Regions from separate parts of the Citrobacter pasteurii genome, predicted to be linked through region 2. Evidence: predicted binding sites of a transcription regulator. Region 2 holds the regulator's gene; the other holds the start of a gene.

Region 1 (3,133 bases), 1.7 Mb from region 2:
GGTTGTTCGGTGACTGGAACAAGCCAAAACCCGCGCCGCACAGCATCATCGGCCAGATGATATTGAAATCCGACGGCGCGGATGGCAGCAACACCAGTGAAAATAATCCACACGCCATCACCATCATTCCCAAAGCGCCTAAAAGCCCGGCGTGGACGCGTTCAATGAGATAACCTGCCAGCGGCGCCATCACCATGGTTGCCAGCGGCCATGGGGTCAATAGCAGGCCCGTTTCTACTTCGCTACGACCGAGTACGGTTTGTAGAAAGAAGGGCAGGGAAACCATCGCCAGCATTTGTGCGCTAAATGAACAGATTGACGTACAAATCGAGAGTGAAAACAACGGAATACGCAGCAGGTCAACCGGTAATAACGGTACTGGTAGCGCGAGCTGACGGCGGATAAAGAAGAAACCTACCACGATGAGCCCGACGAGCTCAGCACCAATTAACTTAAGCGATTGCCCTTGTGCAAAACCGCTAAGTGCGGTGATTAGCAAGCCAAACGTTAGCGCATTCATCACCGCGCCAGGCAGATCAAAACGCGGCTTATTGCTACGCGGTGTATTAGGTGGCAGGAAGCGCATGGCCAGCAGCAACGCGATAATACCCAGTGGGACGTTAATCAGAAACAACCATTTCCATGAGGCAACTGAGAGGATCGCTGCCGCAATAGTCGGGCCTGCTGCTGAGGAAACCGCCACGATAAAGGAGTTGATCCCCATGCCCCGTCCAAGCTGACGCTGCGGATAAATCAGGCGAATGAGTGCTGTATTCACGCTCATCAATGCCGCTCCGCCGAAACCCTGAGCCACACGCGCCAGTGTTAGCATGTGCAGCGAATCGGAGAGGGCACAGAAAAGTGATGCGAGCAGAAATACCACCAGTCCGCACTTGTATATGCGTCGGTAGCCAAACATATCACCCAAAAATGAGAGTGACAGGAGTGATACGACAATCGAGATTTGGTAGGCGTTAACGATCCAGATTGAGCTGGCCGCGGAGGCCTGAAGAGCGGTGGCAATCGTCGGCAGGGCAACGTTAGCAATTGCGCCGTCCAGTACTGCCATTGAGATGCCAATAACAATGGTTAAAATTGCACCGTATCGCTGGGGCAATGGCAGGCCATCGGCCTGGAACTTATCCATAGGAAGTCAATATTGTCGGAAATTATGATGAGAATAATAATTTTAGCATTGATATTCAGGCGTTAGGTCGCAGATTTGTAACTAAGTGAGCAAAGACAGATTGCGACGGCTGGTACGTGAAATTATAATAAAAACCGGTTCTGATTTTTATAAAACACTCGCAATGAGGTGGTAAATGGCTATCGCAGATCTGGATAAACAACCCGATTCTGTATCTTCCGTGCTGAAGGTTTTTGGCATCCTGCAGGCGCTGGGTGAAGAGCGCGAAATTGGTATTACCGAATTGTCACAACGCGTCATGATGTCAAAAAGTACCGTTTATCGCTTTTTGCAGACCATGAAAACGCTGGGTTATGTGGCACAAGAAGGCGAGTCTGAGAAATACTCTCTGACACTGAAATTATTCGAGCTGGGCGCGCGCGCGTTGCAAAACGTTGATCTTATCCGTAGCGCTGACATTCAGATGCGCGAACTTTCGCGCCTGACCAAAGAGACAGTACATCTCGGTGCGCTGGATGAAGACAGCATTGTCTACATCCATAAAATCGACTCGATGTACAATCTGCGCATGTATTCTCGCGTAGGTCGTCGTAATCCGCTGTACAGCACCGCCATTGGTAAAGTGCTGCTGGCATGGCGCGACCGCGATGAAGTGAAGCAAATTCTGGATGGTATTGAGTACAAGCGCAGTACAGATCGGACAATCACTAACACCGATGAGTTGCTGGTATTACTGGATAAAGTCCGTGAGCAGGGCTATGGCGAAGACAACGAAGAGCAGGAAGAAGGACTGCGCTGTATCGGGGTACCGGTATTTGATCGTTTCGGCGTGGTCATTGCGGGTCTGAGCATCTCATTCCCGACGCTGCGTTTTTCTGAAGAACGTTTGCACGAATATGTCGAAATGCTGCACACCGCAGCGCGTAAGATTTCAGAACAAATGGGTTATAACGATTACCCTTTCTGATTTTGACGCGTTGCGATACACAAAAAACCCGATACGGCGTATCGGGTTTTTTACGATCTGTCGTCGTCGCCGGAGCAAATAACGTACTGATTTTTTGCTGCTGTATTAACCGTTATCGATAACGACGGTGCTTTTCCTCAACAGGGGACAATCTGACAGGCCAATGATGCCGCTGTTGGTATGGACGTATTGCGCGGTGCTGGTCCCGCGTGCGGTCAGATATTGACATTGCAGGCCCAGGCCAGCCGCAGTCTCCTTACTTCCTATCAAAACGCCGTAGCCACTCAGTAATAAACCGATCCAAATCAGAGCGAGCAACACAATAGCGCGGATAATCAGACGCATTACAACCTCTTATCTTTTCTCGTTATTATTAGATTAGCCTGTACATGGGATGAAACAAGTGAATCATTCCTAAAAACATTTAATGCCGTTACAGTTAACTTAGGGTTTAGGTAACTCATGATAATTTATCAACATAAGCTGTAGATTCGGAGAGTGGAGTTGGAGTGAAAAAATTTCGATGGGTGGTCCTGATCGTTGTCGTGCTGGTATGCATACTGATGTGGGCGCAGGTGTTCAACATCATGTGCGATCAGGACGTACAATTTTTCAGCGGAATTTGCGCCATCAATAAATTTATTCCCTGGTAAGCGCATTTCAGTAACAGTTGATTACCTTCTTGTGCGGCAGTGGTAAACTATGCTGTCTACATTGAGGTGGTGAAATGAACGAAGTTTTGAATTCTGGCGCGTTGAGTTTTGCGTCTTTAGTGGTATCGGTGGTGGTTCTGGTAATCGGGCTTGTATTGTGGTTTTTCATCAATCGGGCAAGTTCGCGTACTAACGAGCAGATTGAACTGCTTGAGGCGTTGTTGGATCAACAAAAACGACAGAGCGCATTGCTCCGCCGTCTTTGTGAAGCTAACGAGCCGGAAAAAGCAGAAGAGCCAGCCGCGGTGCAAACTCAGGATGAAGATGATGACATCATTCGTCTGGTAGCCGAACGGTAGTAAACAG
Region 2 (3,133 bases):
GCAAATGGCGTCCAGCAGGGTGGTTTTCCCGGCACCGGTTGGACCGGTGATGGCGAACAGCCCGTTGCTGGCAAAAGGCTCTGCCGTGAAATCAACTTTCCATTCCCCTTTCAGGGAGTTGAGGTTTTTCAGGCGCAGACTGAGAATTTTCATGCTTCAGCCTCCCCGGCAAGCGTCTGTACGGTTGCGCTAAACAGCTGATTAAGCCGCTCACGCTGTGGTTCTTCAAGTTCTTCCAGCGCCAGGCGGCGGTCAAAAACCTCCGCCACGCTCAGTTCGCTTAATGTTTCACGACGTTCATTGACCATGATGCGCTCGCGCTGTTCCCGACTGCGGCGCACCAGTAACACCTCTACCGGTAAATCTTCGGTCAAGGCCTGGATTTTACGCTGCATATCATGCAGATAGTCATCGGTGGTAATTTCAATATCCAGCCACACCGGCGGATCTTGCTGTACGTTGCGCCACTGCTCAAGCTGGGCGGTAATGGCGGCGAGATCGCCTTTCAGTACCGCAAGCGGCTGGGTGACCGGTACGGTGAGATTCTCAACGGCGCTCAGCTTACCGTTTTCAAAGCTCACCAGGTGGACGCATTTGCTTTTGCCGCACTCGTCAAAACTAAGCGCAATCGGCGAGCCGCAATAGCGAATATGTTCTGTACCGCCGATGATCTGCGCCCGGTGAATATGTCCCAGCGCAATGTAATCCGCCGGTGGGAAATTTTGTGCCGGAAAAGCATCCAGCGTCCCAATATAAATATCACGTACGGCGTCACTTTTACTGGCGCCGACGGTGGTCAGATGCCCTGTCGCAATAATCGGCAGATTCTGGTCGCCACGCAGCGCGCTGGCGTTCTGATATTGCTGTTGGTAATAGTCGGTGATTGCACCTAATAAATGCTGCTGCTTTTCGTGACCGGTTAGCCCCGCCTGACTGGTAATGATGTCACGTGGACGTAAAAAAGGAACCGGGCAAAGGATCGCGCCCGGCGTGCCGTCGCGTTGAGGTAGCACTTGCGGCGCGTGGCCCGCGCTGGCCACGACCGTGGTGTTGAGAAACGCCAGAATATCGCGGGACTCATTGAGCGTGGCGACGGAGTCGTGGTTGCCTGCCAGCACCACCAGATGACAGCCGGTTTGCTGCAGATTAACGACAAAACGGTTATACAGCTCACGGGCATAGCTTGGCGGTGAGCCGGTATCAAAAATATCGCCTGCCACAATAATGGCATCCACCTGATGGGATTGTGCCGTTTCCAGCAGCCAGTCGAGAAAGGCCTGGTGTTCAGCGGCGCGGCTCTTGCTGTAGAAATTTTGGCCCAGATGCCAGTCAGACGTGTGGAGGATGCGCATAAGAGTTCCATGACAAAAAAACGATGGCGGAGATTATAACCTTGCAAGGGCGGTAATATCTTGTTTCCGGGCTGTCATAATTCGCCTGGCTGCGTTAAACCTGGACTATCTTTTCATAAATCTGTCATAAAAGTGACGCATAATGCCACGGTATTGATGGCAAACGATTTAATTATAAACAGGGCAAATCATGGCGAGACGTATTCTGGTCGTAGAAGATGAAGCTCCAATTCGTGAAATGGTCTGCTTCGTGCTCGAGCAAAACGGTTTTCAACCCGTAGAAGCCGAAGACTATGACAGTGCTGTGAACCAACTTAATGAACCCTGGCCGGATCTCGTCCTGCTTGACTGGATGCTTCCCGGCGGCTCGGGTCTACAGTTTATTAAACACCTCAAGCGGGAAGCGATGACGCGGGATATCCCCGTGATGATGCTGACGGCGAGAGGTGAAGAGGAAGACCGCGTCCGGGGTCTGGAAACCGGTGCGGATGATTATATTACCAAGCCGTTTTCTCCCAAGGAGCTGGTGGCGCGTATTAAAGCGGTTCTGCGTCGTATTTCACCGATGGCGGTGGAAGAGGTTATTGAGATGCAGGGGCTAAGCCTTGATCCGACCTCGCATCGCGTGATGACCGGAGAGGATCCGCTGGATATGGGGCCGACCGAATTCAAACTGTTGCACTTCTTTATGACCCACCCTGAGCGCGTCTACAGCCGTGAACAACTCCTCAATCATGTCTGGGGAACCAATGTCTACGTGGAAGACCGGACAGTGGATGTGCATATTCGCCGGTTGCGTAAAGCGCTGGAGCATAGCGGACACGATCGTATGGTGCAGACGGTACGCGGGACGGGATATCGCTTTTCGACCCGCTTCTGACTGCAAGTAATAAGAGCCTGAGGGATTAGGCTGTAAATGGAGTAAGACGTTTGCTTGAACGATTGTCATGGAAAAGGCTGGTACTGGAGCTGATCCTCTGCTGCATACCGGCTTTTATCCTTAGCGCTTTTTTTGGTTATCTACCCTGGTTTTTACTGGCGTCGGTAACGGGCCTGCTTATCTGGCATTTCTGGAACTTATTGCGTTTGTCCTGGTGGCTGTGGGTCGACAGGAGTATGACGCCTCCACCGGGTCGTGGCAGTTGGGAGCCACTGCTCTACGGCCTGCATCAAATGCAGTTGCGTAACAAAAAGCGCCGTCGCGAATTGGGTAACCTCATTAAACGCTTTCGCAGCGGGGCGGAATCGCTACCCGACGCAGTGGTGCTAACCACCGAAGAAGGCGGTATTTTCTGGTGTAACGGACTGGCACAGCAGGTTTTAGGGTTACGCTGGCCGGATGATAGCGGGCAAAATATTCTTAACTTGTTGCGCTACCCGGAGTTCACACAATATCTGAAAACACGCGACTTTAGTCGGCCAATTAATCTGGTACTCAACACCGGACGGCATCTGGAAATTCGCGTAATGCCCTACACCGATAAGCAACTGCTAATGGTGGCGCGCGACGTTACCCAGATGCACCAACTGGAAGGTTCACGACGTAACTTTTTCGCCAACGCCAGCCATGAGCTACGTACCCCGCTGACGGTGTTGCAGGGCTACCTGGAAATGATGCAGGAACATCCGCTGGAAGGGACGACGCGCGAAAAAGCGCTGCATACCATGCGTGAACAAACGTACCGTATGGAAGGGTTAGTGAAGCAGTTGCTGACACTGTCGAAAATTGAAGCCGCACCGGCGATGATGCTCAATGAAAAGGTGGATGTGCCGATGATGCT

What was found. The regulator PhoB, encoded in region 2, activates phosphate uptake and scavenging genes when phosphate is short. The targets are predictions, from matches to a motif close to CTGTCATAAAACTGNCNNAT.
Region 1: the regulator PhoB is predicted to act here: its motif matches at 1,292-1,311, upstream of kdgR (DNA-binding transcriptional regulator KdgR).

The regions. Positions count from the first base shown of each region.
Region 1 covers NZ_CP077262.1:2,380,732-2,383,864, forward strand. The annotation lists gene I6L54_RS11610 (MFS transporter) at 1-1,147, opposite strand, end outside; gene kdgR (DNA-binding transcriptional regulator KdgR) at 1,323-2,114, shown strand; gene I6L54_RS11620 (YobH family protein) at 2,220-2,459, opposite strand; gene mgrB (PhoP/PhoQ regulatory lipoprotein MgrB) at 2,624-2,767, shown strand; gene I6L54_RS11630 (YebO family protein) at 2,842-3,126, shown strand.
Region 2 covers NZ_CP077262.1:4,079,806-4,082,938, reverse strand. The annotation lists gene sbcC (exonuclease subunit SbcC) at 1-153, opposite strand, end outside; gene sbcD (exonuclease subunit SbcD) at 150-1,352, opposite strand; gene phoB (phosphate response regulator transcription factor PhoB) at 1,543-2,232, shown strand; gene phoR (phosphate regulon sensor histidine kinase PhoR) at 2,283-3,133, shown strand, end outside.